Regions from separate parts of the Psychrobacillus sp. NPDC096623 genome, predicted to be linked through region 4. Evidence: riboswitches for the same ligand, from Rfam matches in the RefSeq annotation. Region 4 holds a riboswitch; each other region holds the start of a gene.

Region 1 (4,980 bases), on a different contig from region 4:
TCCTGCTGCTTATTTTGGTGCGAAACTTGGAGCAAAATTAAATAAAAAGTTGAATTCCGATATGCTCGTGTTGGCTTTACGAATTGTACTTCTATTATTAGGTATACGATCTATTTTAGATGGTCTACTTTGACAGGATAGGTGAAAAATGAGAGAGACGATTTATATTTATCATACAAATGATTTGCATAGTCATCTAGAAAATTGGCCAGCTATTCATCAATTTCTCTCAAATAGTCGAAAAAACCTTGGGGCACAGGCATCCTTCTTAACATTAGATATAGGTGATCATTTAGACCGTTCAAATATATTTACAGAAGGAACGCTTGGAAAAGGCAATGTGCATTTATTAAATGAAGCAAAGTATGATTATGTGACGATTGGAAATAATGAGGGGATAACTTTAAGCCATGAAGATTTGGAGACCTTATACATAGACGCTAATTTTGAAGTGATCGTCTCCAATTTCACAGATTTAGATGGCGAGATACCTTCGTGGATATTACCCTACAAAATACATGTGACCCCATCAGGTATTAAAATAGGGATTGTCGCGGCAACTGCTAATTATGATATTTATTATAAGAAATTAGGCTGGCATGTTCAAGAACCAATTCCACGTTTGAAAGAGGTATGTCATATGCTTCGTCCGCAAGTGGATATTCTTATTTGTATGTCTCACTTAGGAATGTCGCTTGATGAAATAATTTCGTTGGAAATTCCAGAGATTGATTTGATCCTGGGATCGCATACACATCATGTATTTGAAGAAGGCAAGGTGATAGGGAGCTCCTTGCAAGCCGCTACAGGTAAATACGGAATGAATGTTGGACTTGTTACAATGGAATTTGACCATGTAGCAAGAGGGATTCAATCGAAAAAAGCAGAATTATTTCGTGCAGAATCCCTACCGAATCCAGCCGATGCCGATGAACAACAGTTAATTTGGGAAAATGAAGGTATAGCTGAAATGTCTAGAATTGTTTTTTACAATCCTTCCGCACTAAAGAAGGAATGGTTCATGGAATCCGATTTATCTCATTTCTTCGGAAAAGCACTGCTTTCTTTCACTAATGCTGACTGCGCAATGTTCCCGGCTGGTATCTTTTTAAAAGACCTTCAGCAGGGACCAATTACTGCGAGGGACTTACATCAGTGTTTACCTCATCCAATTAATCCGTGTGTCATTACATTAACTGGTGCAGAGTTACTTGAGGTTATTCGTACAGGAAAAAATGAAAAATGGCCAAAGCTTGAAGTAAAAGGACTAGGATTTAGAGGTAATTATCTTGGAGCAATATTATACGAACAGCTTCAAGAGCTAGAAGATGGGACGGTGCTAATCAAAGCAACACCTCTTGAATTGGAAAAAGTTTATACATTAGCAACGTTAGATATGTTTACATTTGGTTACTTTTTTCCTTCATTAAAATTTGCTCAAAAACAATATTTTATGCCAGAGATGATTCGAGATATTGTGAAATGGTATGGACAACGTGAAAAATTTGAATATGAGTCATGAAAATCCTCCTCCTTACATAAGTAGTAAGTAGGAGGATTGTTTTTGTTCTATCAAAAAAGGAAAAAACGATTTGCTATTTTCACTAGTCAACGCAAGTTAGCTATTTTTTTAACATGTTTTATGTTATCAATTGCAGGCATCATTTATTATATTAATGAGCAACTGACTCCTACGTACCTAAGATATGCAGAAGTCCAAACAAATAAAATAGCATCCATGGTAATTAGCAAAGCGATTAACTCAAGGATTGCAAATGCACTGGATGTCAATGAAATAATTGAAGAAGTACCGTCTGATAGTACAAACATGGTAACAACTCGATTCAATACAGAAATCATTAATCGAATACTTGCTGATACAAATAGCTTAGTTCAATCTCATTTGGAGCAAGCAGAGCAGGGGAATTTGTCTAGCCTTCCATATTTGGATGATATTGAATATGACAAACAAACGATGGAAGACCAAGGTGGAATCGTATTTTTCGTTCCTATGGGGCAAGCGATGAATATTCCCATCATTGGTAACTTAGGCCCGAAAATACCTATACGCTTTCACGTCATCGGTAATGTACAATCGAATGTCACGTCTTCGATAACTAAATTTGGAATTAATAATGCTTATGTTGAAATCAATATCCATATCAAAGTAAATGTACAAATAATCGTACCTTTAGCTAGTAAAATGAGTACAGTTGAACAGAGTATTCCTGTTGCAATGGGGATTGTGCAAGGTCAGGTTCCTTATATATACACAGGTGGCGACGGGGATGCAGCTCCATCCATAGAAGTTCCACTTCCATTACCAGAAAAATAAAAAACCTTCAAAACATAGTATTTACTGTTATACTAGTAGAAATGAATAAGAATAGGTAGAGGCCGCATAACTTAAGAGTAGTTTACAGGAGAATGACAACTGTGATTGTAAACGGAAGGAAGTTTTGCCGAAATTAGATGTTGATTGTCAAGTCAATTCTAGTTGGGGTTATTTTGAACAGAAATAACACTGTCGTTTATACAGATGTATAAATGGAGAGCTACAGAGTATAAAATTATGCTTAAAATTTTAACTAAAAGCCAACCTATGTATATATATTAGGTTGGCTTTTTATATTTGGGAGGACTTGCTTTGGAAAATACAATATTTTCGATTTTACCACCACTTTTAGCAATTGTAATGGTGCTAGTGACAAAAAGAGTTTTATTATCATTGGGGGTTGGAATTGTTTCTGCAGCTTTGTTAGTAGAAAGCTTTTCACCAATTGATTCATTCGTCATTCTTTGGGATTCCTTTCTCACGTCATTCTGGGATAATGGATGGAATTTGTATAATATTTATATATTGCTGTTCATATTAATGCTTGGAGTTATTACTGCGATTGTTAGTTTATCAGGTGGAAGCACGGCTTTTGCAGCATGGGCAGTTAAGCGTATAAAAACAAATCGTGGCTCAAAGCTATTAACAGCATTTTTAGGAATTATTATTTTTGTAGACGATTATTTTAATGCACTTGCTGTTGGACAGATTGCCCGTCCAATCACTGATTCTCATCGAGTATCTCGTGCAAAACTAGCTTATTTTATTGACTCTACATCGGCACCGATTTGTGTAGTTTCTCCAGTTTCTAGTTGGGGAGCGTTCTTAATAAGTCAGCTAGGGGTTATTTTTGCTACATATGCTATTACAGACTATACGCCACTTGAGGCATTTATGTTAATGGCTCCGATGAACTTCTATGTGATTGCTGCGCTTGCGATGGTATTTTTTACTGCATGGACAGAAAATGACTTAGGTCCGATGAAAAAGCATGAAAAACTTGCAAAAGAAACTGGTGTGCTTTTTGATCCAAATAAATCAAATCCAGGTGATTTACAAGGTAATTTCCCGGAAAATAATTATGGGAAAGTAAATGATTTAATCTTACCGATTTTCTCATTAATAGTTGTAACATTATTTTCGATGTTTTGGACAGGTTACCAGGCTTCTGGAAAGGTGATGAATATATTTGTTGTTTTTGAGAACACAGATGTTCCATTCTCTCTATTTATAGGTGGATTAGTGTCGACTGTTTTAGCTATATTATTATATACTCGGCAATTTAAAAGAAATCCAAAAGCTAATGCTGGATTAATCGGAAAAGCTGTTATTTCTGGTATAAACTCGATGTTACCTGCTATTTTTATTTTGATATTTGCTTGGTCTCTTTCATTTTTGATAAACGCACTCGGAACTGGTGAATATTTAGCTAAGCTTGTGACAGATAATAATATTCCGGTTGGTGTAATTCCATTTTTACTATTTGTTTTAACAGCTTTTATGGCGTTCGCAACAGGTTCCTCATGGGGATCGTTTGGTATTTTATTACCGATCGGTGCAAGCATCATTATGGTGGTAGAGCCAGAATTATTACTTCCTGTTTTAGCTGCCGTTTTAGCTGGAGCCGTTTTTGGAGATCATTGCTCGCCTATTTCCGATACAACAATCATGTCAGCAACTGGAGCGGGGGTAAACGTAATAGACCACGTAATAACTCAGCTTCCATATGCTATTATTAGTGCAGTTATTGCGGCAATCGGTTATCTAGTTTTAGGATTAACAGGCTCAGTTATGATTGGATTTGTAAGTGTTATTGTCATTCTTATCGTATTTTTTGTGGTTTGGAGTATTAATAGTAAACGAGCAGTTTAATTAATCTTATATAGGTAATCTGTGTTTTTGTATGGTTGTTTCCAACTAAATATTATGTTACATTGACAACAGTGTAGTTAGTTTATTTAGAATGGGGTCGAGCAAAAGTGACATCGTGTAAACCAACGAAAACAGAGTACCAAAGAAAACCAGATTGGTTAAAAATTAAGTTAAACACGAACGATGAATACAAAGGTTTAAAAAAGTTAATGCGTGAAAATAATTTAAATACCGTATGTGAGGAAGCTAAATGTCCAAATATACATGAGTGCTGGGGTTCGCGAAGAACAGCTACATTTATGATTTTAGGGGCAGTTTGCACACGTGCATGTCGTTTTTGTGCAGTAAAAACTGGACTACCTAACGAATTAGACTTGGCAGAACCAGAAAGAGTTGCAGATTCGGTTGTTATTATGAATTTAAAACATGTTGTCGTAACAGCAGTTGCGAGGGATGATTTAAAAGATGGGGGTTCTGAAGTTTTTGCTGAAACGATTCGTGCGATTCGACGCAAAAATCCTTTTACTTCCATAGAAGTTTTACCTTCTGATATGGGCGGTATTGAGCAAAATATCCGCAATATTATGGATGCAAAACCTGATATTCTGAACCATAACATCGAAACGGTTCGAAGACTCACTCCGAGAGTTCGTGCAAGAGCAAAATACGATCGTTCCCTAGAATTATTACGTCGTGCCAAAGAAATGCAACCTAGCATTCCAACAAAATCGTCGCTTATGTTAGGTTTAGGGGAAACACATGAAGAGATACTA
Region 2 (4,980 bases), on a different contig from region 4:
AAAGAAGTTGCCGACCTAGAGGATGAGGTCGATCAACATAGCAGGGAAACTTATAAAAAACTTACTGCTTATCTTAGTGAGCATCCAGAAGAAACTAACCAGCTCGTACAATTATTATTCATCAATCGTTTTCTGGAGAGAACAGCAGACCATATAACAAATATTGCTGAAAGTACTGCATATTTGATAAAAGGTCAAATTTATGATTTCAATTCATAATTAATAAATATAGATACTGGAGGGGAAATGTGAAATTTTCTTCTCCAGTTTTTTAATACTAGCTCAAATTATAGAAGAAGTGCTATTCTAATAATAATTATAGGAGGCTTTTAAATGGAGAATAATGATATATTAATCAGATTGAGATATGCCTTAGATATTAAAAATAAGGACATGGTAGAGATTTTTAAACTTGGTGGCGTGGAAGTCACAAAGGAAGAGGTACTCAAAATTCTTACGAAATCAAAAGAAGATGATGGCGATGAAGAAGTAGTGGATGATGACAACCATATGAAGTGTAATAATAAAATGCTGGAGTCATTTTTGAATGGTCACATCACTTATAAAAGAGGAAAACAGGATCCTAAACCAGAGCAGCCAGCTAGTCCTGAGCTAACTGAGCAGCAGAAGGACCATGTGAATAATATGCTATTGAAGAAGCTCAAGGTAGCACTGCAATTAACAACAGAGGATATGCTAGATATTTTAGATGATGGTGGTATCGCTGTTTCAAAAGGGGAACTAGGCGCCATTTTACGAAAGCCTGGTCACCGTAATTATAAAGAATGCGGGGATAATTTCGCCCGCAAATTCTTAAAAGGTCTAGCGGTGAAATATAGAGGTTAAAGTTTAATGAACTACTATTATGAAAAATGAGCTTGGAGAAGAATATCCGAGCTCATTTTTTTGTCTTTTTTAGTTTTTCCAATCCTTAAAATCCTCTATTTCTCCCAAAGCTCCATCAGTCGACCTTCAGGATCTTTAATCCAAATAAACTTTCCATATTCGCTAATCTCTTTTTCCTTTTCAAGTGGTACACCAATGTCTTCAAGATGTTTGATAGTCTCGTTCAAATCATGTACTTGAAAATTTAACATCACTTGTTGTTCAGTTGGAAAGTAACTGTCATTCTCTGTAAAAAAAGAAAAGATAGTCTCATTTCCTAATTGAGGTTTAATAACTGTCCCATTCCAGCTTTCTATTTCTTCAATCTTTAGTACTTCACTGTACCATTTTTTTATAACTTCCATATTCTTAGTTCTCCAAAATATTCCTCCAAAACCTTTTATCATTTTTACTAACCCCTGTCTGTTTTTGATTTTTAGTTTTTCAATTCAATTATAGATTTAATCTAACTGCTTATGTCCGACTAGTGAATAAAGGAAAAGATCGCCTTTATTGTAATTCTTTCATGGCTTTTCAGAGCTAACATAGTCGCTTGCGCATTTGTTCTTTCAACTGATAAACAAACCATTTACATCACTGTATGAGTAAAATGTGAAATAAAAAATCCCAATCTTATCTTAGACTAACTTGTCCCCATATAATAAATTCAACAATTAGGACGTCAATCCCTTCCTGGAACAACGCTGCCGTTGGTTCATAAAATTAAGTTATAGGTCGCAGTTTTATGAAGTTTCTCATATCATTAGGAAGTCTGTAGTTAAAAGTAGGATTTTCGTGTATTAAATGAATATCACTTGCGACATAAACCTTTTCTTTAAAGAGAGCCAAGTAAAAAAAGAGCGAATTCTGGTGTAGATCGAATTCGCTCTTTTTTCTTATAATGAGACTGTTTCTAAATGTGAAGATAATACATTTTGCAATGTGCTAAGCTCCTCGGCGTTTAATGGAATCATTGGTAGGCGTACACCACCTACAGGAATTCCTTTTAAATTTAAAGCAGTTTTTACAGGTGTCGGGTTTGGTGCAGCAAATAATGCCTTCATAATCGGTAATAACGTGCGGTGATCACTAGCAGCCTCTTTTATATTGCCACTGTTGAATTTTGCAATCATCGCTTGCATTTCGTTTCCGATAACATGAGATGCTACGGAAATGACACCTGCACCTCCAATCGATAGTACTGGAATTGTTAACCCATCGTCGCCGCTATAGAGGGAAAAGTCTTCGCGTGTATTGCTGATGATTTCAGCCATTGTATCTAAGTTGCCGCTAGCTTCCTTTATCGATACGATATTAGGTATTTGAGACAGGCGGATTACTGTATCAACCGTCATATTGACTACACTACGACCTGGAATATTGTATAGCATAATCGGCAGGGATGTAGCTGCTGCAATTGCTTTGAAATGCTGGTACATGCCTTCTTGTGATGGCTTGTTGTAATAAGGAACAACTAGCATAATACCATCGACACCTGCATCAGTTGCACGTTTTGTTAGCTCGATGGACGCTTTTGTATTATACGAGCCAGTTCCAGCAATTACAGGAACTCTTCCATTCACAACCTCCACAGTAAATTTAAACAATTGAACTTTTTCTTCCTCCGTTAATGTCGGAGACTCTCCAGTTGTACCAGATACAACTAATCCTTCTGTTCCATTATCGATTAAGTAATTTATTAAGTTTCGTGTAGCTGGAAAGTCAATCTCTTCGTTATGATCAAAAGGAGTCACCATTGCCGTTAATATTTGTCCAAAATTCATAACTTCTCCACATCCTATAATTTATTATTAAAAATTCAGGGAGAAGGGCATTTTTCAGTAGACGCAAAAAAGCAACAACGAGGGCTCGTTGCTGCAATAGAAATAAAGTAATATTTCTGTGCGTAAGATAGCCCTCCATATAGTCTCCTATATGACAATCCAGTGTTTGTTCAACAACAGAACCAGCTTCAAGAAAAATGAGATTCTTTCAACTTCGGCAAATTCCCCTTTCCACAAATGTCACAGGATCTCATTCTCCTCCAAAAGTGTACTGATGGTTTTTGCGCCTCTATCCTTACTTCAAATGTATTTGAAATAAGAGAATATTTAATTACTAAAATAATACATGGTTTTTCCTACTATTGCAACAGATTACATGTAAAATAAATATAAAGCTATTAGAGGTAAGTTCTAATAATAAGTTTCTCACGAAATAACCATACTATACTAGAGGTGAAAAGGATGTATAAATTATTGTCTCATAATGATTTAGATGGCGTCGGATGTGGCATCTTAGCAAAGCTTGCTTTTGGTGAGCAAGTGAAGGTGCGCTATAATTCGATTTCTTCACTTAATCGAGAGATTGAATATTTTTTAGAAAATGATGAGCCGGATACGTTTTTATTTATAACGGATTTGACTCCAAACGAAGAGAATGAAAAAAAGTTAAATGATTTTTACAATGCAAAAGGAAAGCTCCAATTAATTGACCATCACAAATCTGCTCTCCATTTTAATGATTATGACTGGGGTTATATTTCAGTAGAAAACTCTGAAGGAAAATTAACCTCCGCTACTTCATTATTATATGAATATCTTGTTAATAATGAACTGTTGAAACCAACTGCTGCGCTTTCGGAGTTTGTAGAGTTAGTTAGACAGTATGATACATGGGAATGGGAGAAGAACGGAAACAAGCGTGCCCATTCACTAAATTCCCTTTTCTATTTAATAGCTATAGAAGAATTTGAAGAAAAGATGTTAGAGCGTCTCCGTACTAGTGAGACCTTCAATTTTGATGAATTTGAAAAGAAAATATTACTTATGGAAGAAGACAAGATTGACCGCTATATTCGCAGAAAGAAAAAAGAGATTGTCCAGGCGAAAGTAGGAGAACATTTAGCTGGTGTTGTATATGCAGAAACGTATCATTCAGAGCTTGGCAATGAACTAGGTAAAGAAAATCCGCATCTCGACTATATAGCAATTGTAATTATGGGAGGGAAAAGAATCTCTCTTCGTACAATTTATGACCATATCGATGTATCTAAAATTGCTGGACAGTTTGGCGGTGGGGGGCATCAAAAAGCATCTGGCTGTAATTTAACAGAGGAAGCCTATAAGTTATTTGTTTTGGACACATTCCACCTGTCACCGATTTTGGAAGATGCAAAAAGAAATCAATATAATTTGAAACAATCATCCTTTGGTTCGTTTTATAAAAATAGAAATAATGAAACGTTCATCTTATATTCTAAAAATGGGGTCGATTGGATTCTGGAAAAAGATAAAGTAGCAATCGAAAAAACCTTTACTAGCTTTGAAGAAGGGGAGCGTTTCTTAAAGCGGAACTACGAGGCAGCTTTAGTTAGAGACGAACTTTTCGTCGATTACTTAATGAGTGAAGTGAAAAAAAGAGAGAACTCCTGATACGGAGAATTTTAGGCGGACATAAAATGTATATTGCTTAAGTTACTTTCGCTCAGTCATTGAATACTCGCTTTCAGAAAGTTGATACTCTCGGAAGGACCTTGCTACTCGTCTTCAAGGTAACTTTACTCGCTCTTCACCTTGATTTATTTACGTAACTGAATATTTATCCAAATGACACTCCTTCTAATGAAACTGGAAAATTGAATATAAATTGAATGATAAGGTATCATTAAGCCGAGAGACTTATTTAGAAAATAATAAGACTGCAGAATTGAAGGAGGCAAATCATATGGAAATTGGAATAACAACGTTTGTTGAAACAACTCCGGATGTAAAAACGGGTAAAATAATTAGCCATGCAGAGCGTATTCGAGAGGTTATAGAAGAGATTGTATTAGCGGACCAGGTAGGCTTGGATGTATTTGGGGTGGGAGAGCATCATCGAAAGGATTATGCCGCTTCTGCACCAGCAGTTCTTTTAGCTGCAGCTGCTTCACGGACGAAGCAAATTAGACTCACAAGCGCCGTTACAGTACTTTCTTCGGATGACCCAGTGCGAGTATTTGAGGAATTTTCTACATTAGATGCTATTTCCAATGGTCGTGCAGAAATAATGGCTGGACGTGGTTCCTTTATCGAATCCTTCCCTCTTTTTGGA
Region 3 (4,980 bases), on a different contig from region 4:
AGATTTGCTCTGGAGTGCCTTCCTCAGCAATTACACCTTTATCCATAAAAACAACTCGATCCGCTACTTCTTTTGCGAACTCCATTTCATGTGTAACTACTAACATTGTAAGTCCAGTGCCCGCTAACTCTTTCATAACTTTTAACACCTCTCCAACCATTTCTGGATCAAGTGCCGATGTTGGTTCATCAAATAACATAACATCTGGCTCCATAGATAGGGCTCTAGCTATCGCAACACGTTGCTTTTGACCACCTGATAATTGCTTTGGTTGAGCATTCACATAATGATCCATCCCTACTACTTTTAAATATTTTAACGCAATCTTTTCAGCATCCTCTTTCGAGCGTTTTAATACTTTTACTTGACCGACGATACAGTTATTCAAAACATTATGGTTATTAAATAAGTTAAACTGTTGGAAAACCATTCCTAACTTTGTACGATAGGCATGAATATCATATTTTTCATCTAAAATATTCTCTCCGTGATAAATGATTTGTCCACCACTAGGTTTTTCTAACAAATTTATACACCGAAGTAAAGTCGACTTTCCTGAACCAGAGGAACCGATGATACAAACAACTTCTCCTTTGTTCACTGAAAAATCTATATCTTTTAGAACCTCATGATTTCCGAAGGATTTACTTAAATGTTGAACTTCGATGACATTATCCATAGATTTCTCCTCCTTCGTTTAATCGATTTTAGCATTTTTAGGCAGCATAAGCTGTGGCGGTGGCTGTCCAATCATACTGTAGTTTTCCGGACCATCTAATTTTCTTTCTATATATCGTAATATTAATGTCACCGTAAATGTCATGATGAAGTACAAAATACACGCTATAAAGAAGGGTTCAAAATATTTGAAGCTGATGCCTGCAACTGTTTTGGTTTGAAAATACAGCTCCGTAACACCAATAACATTTAATACGGAAGTATCTTTAATATTAATAATAAATTGATTGCCTGTTGCTGGTAAAATATTGCGAATTACCTGTGGCAAAACAACGTTCCACATTGTTTGAACATGATTCATACCTATTGCTTGCGCAGACTCAAATTGTCCCTTATCAATAGAAATAACTCCACCTCGGACGATTTCTGCCATATAGGCACCGGTGTTGATCGAAACGATGAATATGGCCGCCAATGTACGGTCCATATCTACACCAAATGCTAATGCAGAGCCATAAAAGATCACCATAGCCTGTACAATCATTGGAGTCCCTCTGAAAAACTCAATATATACAGAGAGTATCAAATTTACTATTTTTAACAAAACCCTTTTTAGTTTTCTTTCTGGCGTGGGAATTGTACGAATAACCCCTGCAAGCAACCCAATAACTGCTCCCAAAATTGTACCTATAATAGAGATTAACAGGGTCATCCCCGCTCCACGAAGGAACATCGGCCAGTTATTTGTAATCATCGAAATAATATACTCCATACTCATACATTTCCCTCCTTTCTTAGAAAATCGGCAGACGCAGCTCAGCAGCGAAGAGCGCTGGAAAACTTGAAGTAAAAGGCACTTTTTACCTTTTCAACAAGTCTGAAGCGATTGACTGCTGGCGTCTTAAGCTAGACAGTTTAGAAAAGCGCAAGCGCCTATGCTTTGGAAGTCAGTCTGTGGTCCTCCGACAAGCGCTGGAAGAATTTCACGTAAAGGCGTCCTTTGCCTTTGCTGAAATTCTGAAGCGACTCAGGCGGGCTAGGCGCTGGAGCTAGACAGATAATTAGTAAAAATTAATATAAAAACCGACTGCAAAAAGATGCAGCCGGTATCACTTCATCCTTATTCCGCTGCAGGTTGGTTATTAATAGCAGCATCCATAATCTCTTGACGCTCTTCCTCCGAAATTTCCGCTAAAATTTTGTTAATTTCCTCAGTTAAATTACTACCTTTTTTCAATCCTACAGCTACTGCTGTATCCTCTTCTGCTGCTTTAAATCCATCTTTAAACTCTACCATTGCGAAGTTTTTGTTTGCAGAAGAAGCACTAATTCCTTCTGGACGCTCTGATACGTAGCCATCAATTACTCCAGATTCTAAAGCTACACGCATCGCGGAGAAATTATCAGATGCCGGTTGCTTTTGTACATCTTTAATTTGATCAATTACACCATAATGCGAAGTATTAAGCTGGCCTGTGATTTTCGCACCACTGAAATCTTGAATAGAAGTAGCTCCTTCAAAAGGACCACCTTTTTTCACAACCATTACAAAGTTCGATGTATAGTAGTTTTCCGAAAAATCGATTGTTTGTTTACGTTCTTCTGTAGGTGACATACCTGCTATAATTGCATCAATTTTACCAGATTGCAACGAAGGAACAAGTCCATCCCATTCCGTTTTGACAATTACTAGTTCCTTCCCTAATCCTTCTGCAAGGCGTTTAGCAATTTCTACATCATATCCACCAGCATACTCTGCATTTCCGTCAATCTTTACTCCGCCATTAGAGTCATCGAGTTGAGTCCAGTTAAAAGGGGCATAACCAGCTTCTAAACCTACTGTAAATGTATCAACAGCTTCCTTAGAATCAGACGAAGATCCTGAGGTTTTTGCATCACTCGCTCCACATGCTGCTAAAAACAATACTAAGCTTGCGAATATCGTTAAAAATATTAATCTCTTTTTCATTCGAATTTCTCCCTTTTTTATTATTGTATGTTCCTCCAACAAAAAAAAGACAACTTGTACAAAAAAAGACCTGAGATGAACTCAGGTCGCAATATGTATAGTTGCCCTAAATCCTCTACTTTTCCCAAATGAGATAGCACACCATTATAAACCGGGATGTTTATAGTGGACAGTCCTGCAATTATTCATTGCAGACCCAGCAAGCAATACCGAGCAATATTACAAACTTCGGCGACATTTCCTTCTCCCTAGCATCATAGCTTCTCAAACTCCACAAAGGACTATTAAATATCGCGCCTCTACCTCACTATACTAAGTGAGGTCGTATTCAATTATGATTCATAGTTTACAATACACATATATTCCTGTCAACTGCTTCCGAATTAATATTTAGCTAGGTATATGTTATAATGATTAGTGGCAATATAAAAAACAAGGAAATTTAATTATTATTGCGTCTTTTCGCATTAATAATTATTTTTTATTAGGAGATGATATTATGGGATCTGTCCAAATTACAGATCACAAAGTAACTGAAGAGATAGACAAAGATTATTCATTAGAGAAGGTGCCCCGTAGCCAAAGAAATATGGGTTGGTTAAGTATAACCAATATTACATTAGGAATAGCCACGGCCATTTTTTACTTTCAAATGGGTAGTGTAATGGCCCTACAATTTGGTGCACTAAATGCTATTATCTCCTCCGTTTACGCAATAATAGTTGCCGGTATACTAGGAACCTTTATTGCCTACTTATCTGCAAAATCTGGTATGAATGTCAATCTATTATCCAGAGGAGGAGGCTTTGGTTATATTGGTGCTTCCTTAACGTCCTTCCTTTACGCGACAAACTTTATTATGTATTGTGCATTTGAAGGTCTCATTTTAGTTTCCGCGGTTCACACCTTCTTCCCTAACCTTCACGAATGGGCATTAATTATTTTCTTCGGGTTTATCGTTATACCTTTAAATTGGTTTGGAATCAAACAGCTAGATAGAATACAAAAGTGGTCATTACCTATATTTGTTGTTTTCTTAATAACAGCGATTGTTCTATCGTTTTATGAGCCTTCTGTATTTGATGGACCATTTTGGACTTATCTACCTGAAGGAGTTCAAGTTGGAGGACAAGCTTTGCTTCTCTGTATAGGAGTTCAACATGGAATAATGGGCCTAACAGCGCTTATAGCATCAGATTATGCACGTTTTCTAAAACCGAAAGATATTAAAATTGGATCTGTTGCAATCGGTTTTGTTCCTCAAATCATCTGTTTCGGGGTTATGGGCGGTCTAGGCATTTGGTTTGGTGTTCGCTTAGGAGAACCAAATCCTGGAGTTTATATAGTCATGCTTCTCGGCATTGGCGGAGCATTATTCACTATGTTAACCCAATTACGTATAAATATTACCAATATATATAGTAGTTCCTTATCTTTATCTAACTTCTTTGAAAACATATTTAAATTTACTCCTGGTCGCCGTTTTTGGGTTGTCGTAAGTGGAATTAGTGCAATAATTCTCATGCTTGGAGGAATTGTTGATCACTTAGATACCGCTATGACGTTTCAAGGTGTATTTTTACTTGCATGGGCAGCAGTATTAGTTACCGATGCATTGGTAGTTAAAAAAGCATTGAAAATTGGTAAGGGTTATTATGAGGATCGCCAAGAGTATTTATACAAATGGAATCCCGTTGGAGTTGTATCTCTAATTGTATCTAGTATCCTAGGCACATTTGCAGCACTAGGTTATATGGGATCATTTTTACAAAGTACCGCTGCTTTCTTTGCAGCTATTCTAGCGGCAATTCTTACAGTTGTTATTGCAGTATCAACAAAAGGTAAGTATTATAGTAAAGGTTCTGCGGATGATATTCCAAAAGAAGACTATATTGCCTAAAATTAAATTACTTTTTCTAATTTAGTAAACCCCAAAATAATAAATCAAAAATTATACTCATTATTGACAATAAAAAAGTAATCCATTTTTGAGTTAATACTCGGGATGGATTACTTTTCACTTCTGTCATTTTCTTTAAAGAAAATTGTAGGTTAGTGAAAATTAGCTTAATCTAGTTTTCAATTTATATGATCAACAGGACATCAATTCAATCCATGTTACACTTCACTTTCTTTTTTCTATACTATTGTTAACAACATTTGCTATATTGTGAATGGTATTTTCAAGAGAGTCTATTTTATTTTCAAATCGATGCAATAAATAAATAGTGACTACAATGGGAAATCCAAAGTTTCCAATTAATTGTACGATGTTTTCCTCCCCGATCATGTGTATCCCCCTTTCCTTTTTATTTACCATCCCTCAAGCTATT
Region 4 (4,980 bases):
GGACCTTGTAAAATGATTGCTCCTGTATTAGAAGAAATGGACGCAGAAATGAGCGATAAAGTTAAAATCGTAAAAGTAGACGTTGATGAAAACCAAGCAACTGCAAGTCAATTCGGTATTATGTCTATCCCAACATTAGTATTATTTAAAGACGGTCAACCAGTAGACAAAGCAGTAGGCTTCCAACCAAAAGAAGCATTAGTACAATTCGTAGAAAAAAACGCATAATATAAAACCGGGTGCTCCATAGTGCCCGGTTTTTTTAAACAGGTGATAATATGAATGAATTGATCGAACAAAAATGTGCCATCTTACCAGATGAGCCAGGATGTTACTTAATGAAAGACCGGCAAGGAACTATTATCTACGTCGGCAAAGCGAAGATATTGAAAAATCGTGTACGCTCTTATTTTAAAGGTGCACACGATGGAAAAACACTTCGATTAGTGCAAGAAATTGTTGACTTTGAATATATCGTCACATCATCTGAGCTGGAAGCTTTAATATTAGAGCTTCATCTTATTAAAAAGCATGATCCCAAATATAACATTATGTTAAAAGATGATAAAACGTATCCATATATTAAAATTACTGCTGAAAAAGATCCACGATTGATCATTACGAGACAGGTTAAAAAAGATAAAGGGAAATATTTTGGTCCTTATCCGAATTCACATGCAGCTCATGAAACGAAAAAACTTCTAGATCGTTTATATCCACTTCGTAAATGTCATAAAATGCCAAATCGAGTTTGCCTCTACTATCATATGGGTCAATGTCTAGCTCCGTGTGTGAAAAAAATTGAAGAGAATGTTTATGATTCAATCATTCAAGAAATAATTAGCTTCTTGAATGGCGGTCACACACAAGTGAAAAAAGAATTGGTAGCAAAAATGAATGCAGCTGCAGAAGCACTTGAATTTGAACGGGCAAAAGAGTATCGAGATCAAATTTCACATATAGAACAGGTTATGGAAAAGCAAAAAATGACGATGAATGATTTTACAAGCAGAGATATTTTTGGTTGGCATGTAGACAAAGGTTGGATGTGTGTTCAAGTATTTTTTATAAGACAAGGGAAGCTTATTGAAAGAGACGTTTCATTGTTTCCTCTATTCCGTGATCCTGAAGAGGAGTTTCTAACATTTTTAGGCCAATTTTATGCGAAGTCAGAGCATATTAAGCCAAAAGAAATTTATGTTCCTTTGACTACGGACATCGATTTGGCTTCAAAACTTCTAGAAATGAAGGTTTTCGTTCCGCAAAGAGGAACGAAGAAAAATCTAGTCGAATTAGCTGAAAAAAATGCTAAAATAGCGCTTTCTGAGAAGTTCCATTTGATTGAAAGACAAGAGGAACGGACAATTGGTGCAGTAGAGCAGCTGGGAGATTCAATGGGAATTGCTCCTCCTATGCGTATTGAAGCTTTTGATAACTCGCATATCCATGGCACTGATGCGGTTTCTGCGATGGTAGTTTTTATTGACGGCAAAGCCAGTAAAAAGGATTATCGAAAATATAAAACAAAAACAGCAGCGAAACATGATGATTACGGAGCAATGCGAGAAGTTGTACGTAGAAGATACACTCGTGTACTGAAGGAGAATTTGCCCCTGCCTGATTTGGTCATTATTGATGGTGGGAAAGGACAAATTGAAGCTGCACGCGAAATTATAGAGGATGAACTAGGGTTAGATATTCCAATTGCAGGTCTGGCAAAAGATGGTAAGCATCAAACCTCTCAGCTTATATACGGCGATCCTTTGGAGTTAATACCTATGAAGCGGACGAGTGAAGGTTTTTATCTGCTGCAAAGAATACAGGATGAAGTTCATCGTTTTGCTATTACTTTCCACAGACAGCAGCGTGGAAAACATACGATTGCATCTTCGCTAGATGGTATAGAAGGTATCGGCCCTCAACGGAAAAAAATACTTTTAAAGCATTTTGGGTCGTTAAAGAAAATTCAAGCAGCCAGTAAAGAAGAGCTCATAGAAGCTGGTCTTCCGAGTAAGCAGGCAGAGATTGTGATTAATCATTTTCAGAAAAAATTATTGTCTTCTGAATAATCGTATGTTAAAGTTAATTCAATTTAACTTGAATCAATAAAAGAATGTTGCAAATGGACACATAGGAATTGTTGATTCAAGTTAAGCCTCCGGCGGATGTCACAGATTTTGAAGGGAGTTAATTGCGTAAGCGCAATTCAAAATCTGCACGCAATTACTCCGAGGCGTAATTTTATATTCACTATATTTACAGTGAAGATAGAGGTGCGATAAAACATCAGTACTCAGCAGGAGGAAGGAAAGTTCCGAGAATGGCTGTGGAAAGGGTTTTTCGCCGAAACATAGAATAGCTTTTCCTATTCTATTGTTGGTTCTGCATTTAAGAGATGTAGGATTGTCAGAATTTATATTCTGGAGGGCTATCTCTCATGGGCAGATTTTTTAGACCGTGTATGAGACGAATGCTTTTCACAATATGTGGAAAGCATTTTTTAATCCTTACAGAGAAATTAGGGAGCGGATGTTCATGACTAAAATTGTAATGAAGTTTGGCGGTACTTCTGTTGAATCAACAGAAAAAATTGCAAATGTTGCTACTCGAATTAAAGATGAAAAGGAAAAAGGGAATGATGTAGTCGTTGTTGTATCGGCAATGGGTAAAACAACTGACGAATTGTCGAACCTAGCATACGGATTAGCGGAATCTCCATCAAAACGAGAAATGGACATGCTTTTGTCCAATGGAGAGCAAATTACGATGGCTTTACTTGCTATTAAGTTAAATGCATTAGGGATAGATGCCATTTCTCTAACAGGTGCTCAAGCAGGTCTAGTGACTGATGATGTGCATAGAAATGCGAAAATATTGAAGTTGAATCCATCTAAAATTGATGATTTACTCGCTTCGAACAAAGTAGTAATTGTAGCAGGCTTCCAGGGGATATCCGAAAATGGTGAAATTACCACACTTGGCAGAGGTGGATCTGATACAACAGCTGTTGCAATTGCTGCTTCCATCCAAGCGGAAACTTGCGATATTTACACCGATGTTGATGGTATATACACATCAGATCCGCGCTATATTGAGAATGCTCGTAAACTTGAACAGCTGGAATATGACGAAATGCTCGAACTTGCTAATTTAGGCGCAGGTGTATTACATCCACGGGCAGTTGAATTTGCTAAAAACTATAAAGTTCCATTGCGTGTACGTCCAAGCTATAAAGATGGAGAAGGAACGATTTTGAAGGAGGAAGTAGATGTGGAAAATAATTTAGTAGTTCGTGGGATTGCATTTGAATCCGATATCGTTCGATTAACTATAGAATATGAGGTGCCATTTAATGGTTCATTAGCCTCTATTTTCACAACACTAGCTGCAAATCATATAAATGTGGATATTATTGTTCAGTCGATAGTAGATGGAGTAAAACCGGCAGTTTCATTTTCGATTAAGAAGGAGTCTTTGGCTGAAGCGATCAAAGTTTTAGAAACACATAAACAAGAACTTGGCTTTACCTTCGCTGATTTTGAAGTAGGTCTAGCTAAGGTTTCTATAGTAGGTTCTGGAATGGTATCGAACCCAGGGGTAGCTGCTCAAATGTTTGACCGTTTAAGAATTGAAAATATTCCGGTGAAAATGGTGAGTACATCAGAGATAAAAGTGTCCGTTGTAGTGCCACAGCAGCATATGATTGAAGCGGCCAATGCCCTGCATGACGAATTCAATCTTTCGTTAACCCATCAATCAGTTTAAACTATAACCAACCTTTGAAAATTTTATGAAGAATAAAGTTTTCAGGGCTTTTTATTTGATTACCACTACAGTTGTTTTCCGTTAGGGTGGACTCTTTCCGGAACCATGGCTCGAGTCCGTTTTTTGATAATTCAACTCGTCATGTAAGCGATACACTTTGTTCTAGATTAAAGTGAAGTACTACACATTTTATTGAATGTAGCGGAAGGCGTCCGCCTGGAGCGGAAATCAAAGCGATATTCTTTTGTTTAATTATCAAGAGCCGGTATCTAGGGATTATCTTAAATAATATCTTTTGAAAAAAAGGTAATAGGAAAAGTCAGCGATTGACTATCCTATTACCCTTTTGTTTTAGAATCCCATTTTATTTGTAAGGATACGATGCCATTCTTTTTAACTTCTTCATCATAACATTCAGTCAAAAAGCCACTAAGCTTCTGCTGCTGTTCAGCTAAAAAACCTGCTTCTAATCGATGACTTCTACTTTGTCCACTCTGAGGTAGATTATATGTACTTAATGTATAAAAAGCCGAATCTTTTGTCGTTTTTTCTAAATGTAATGTACCCCATCCGGCTTCATTGAAAAACGTAACGGCTTCTTCCATCGAATAGAGGGGGAATTTACGAGCTAAATCTTTTCCAGCCCAATATAAAATATCTTTTTCATGTTTTCCGAGAATAGAAGTAAGCACGTGGTCTCTTATTATCTCATATCCAAAGGAAGTTACATGTGAATGTTTCTTTTCATCCAAGTAGCAACCCTTCTTTCCAAAAATCATTATTGCCTATTTATTTTATCATAAATTAATAGCAATTGGGACCCGATAGATTGTGATTTAATAATCAAACTATTATCTAAGAAAGGTAGAAGAATCCACATGGAAAATCAGAAAGATGCCTTGACGCTCTAAAATGATGAGAGTACAATGGATATGTCATAAATACGTAACTTGATGATGTGAAAGTTTTGAGAACAAATGATTTTTTACAATAGTTTTCATTGCTTTTGCTCGGAAATTTGAGGGGGTAATTGTTTTGTCGAAAGAACGCGAATTTTATTGGCGTCGACTACATTCCTTACTAGGTATTATTCCTGTAGGTCTGTTTTTAACGCAGCATTTAGTAGTAAATCATTTTGCTACGAGAGGAGAAGAGGCATTCAATAATGCGTCTCACTTCATGGAGAGTCTACCATTTCGCTATATGTTAGAAATC

Evidence for each region. Region 4 has a riboswitch for lysine ahead of ACIQX2_RS11065 (aspartate kinase). Riboswitches for the same ligand answer to the same signal wherever they lie in the genome.
Region 1: another riboswitch for lysine. It lies ahead of ACIQX2_RS13860 (Na+/H+ antiporter NhaC family protein); the one in region 4 lies ahead of ACIQX2_RS11065 (aspartate kinase).
Region 2: another riboswitch for lysine. It lies ahead of dapA (4-hydroxy-tetrahydrodipicolinate synthase); the one in region 4 lies ahead of ACIQX2_RS11065 (aspartate kinase).
Region 3: another riboswitch for lysine. It lies ahead of ACIQX2_RS17065 (transporter substrate-binding domain-containing protein); the one in region 4 lies ahead of ACIQX2_RS11065 (aspartate kinase).

Annotation. Positions count from the first base shown of each region.
Region 1 is NZ_JBIWER010000005.1:39,178-44,157, reverse strand. It holds gene ACIQX2_RS13875 (sulfite exporter TauE/SafE family protein) at 1-133, shown strand, start outside; gene ACIQX2_RS13870 (bifunctional metallophosphatase/5'-nucleotidase) at 149-1,522, shown strand; gene yunB (sporulation protein YunB) at 1,565-2,335, shown strand; lysine riboswitch at 2,384-2,566, shown strand; gene ACIQX2_RS13860 (Na+/H+ antiporter NhaC family protein) at 2,648-4,207, shown strand; gene lipA (lipoyl synthase) at 4,315-4,980, shown strand, end outside.
Region 2 is NZ_JBIWER010000008.1:109,162-114,141, reverse strand. It holds gene phoU (phosphate signaling complex protein PhoU) at 1-219, shown strand, start outside; gene ACIQX2_RS17990 (YehS family protein) at 334-846, shown strand; gene ACIQX2_RS17985 (VOC family protein) at 942-1,292, opposite strand; gene dapA (4-hydroxy-tetrahydrodipicolinate synthase) at 1,782-2,669, opposite strand; lysine riboswitch at 2,790-2,969, opposite strand; gene ACIQX2_RS17975 (DHH family phosphoesterase) at 3,132-4,319, shown strand; gene ACIQX2_RS17970 (LLM class flavin-dependent oxidoreductase) at 4,612-4,980, shown strand, end outside.
Region 3 is NZ_JBIWER010000007.1:138,401-143,380, forward strand. It holds gene ACIQX2_RS17055 (amino acid ABC transporter ATP-binding protein) at 1-679, opposite strand, end outside; gene ACIQX2_RS17060 (amino acid ABC transporter permease) at 698-1,456, opposite strand; gene ACIQX2_RS17065 (transporter substrate-binding domain-containing protein) at 1,799-2,647, opposite strand; lysine riboswitch at 2,774-2,957, opposite strand; gene ACIQX2_RS17070 (purine-cytosine permease family protein) at 3,147-4,547, shown strand; gene ACIQX2_RS17075 (YvrJ family protein) at 4,773-4,937, opposite strand.
Region 4 is NZ_JBIWER010000003.1:313,701-318,680, reverse strand. It holds partial or broken gene trxA (thioredoxin) at 1-228, shown strand, start outside; gene uvrC (excinuclease ABC subunit UvrC) at 279-2,069, shown strand; lysine riboswitch at 2,261-2,439, shown strand; gene ACIQX2_RS11065 (aspartate kinase) at 2,536-3,765, shown strand; gene ACIQX2_RS11060 (YslB family protein) at 4,104-4,517, opposite strand; gene ACIQX2_RS11055 (succinate dehydrogenase cytochrome b558 subunit) at 4,801-4,980, shown strand, end outside.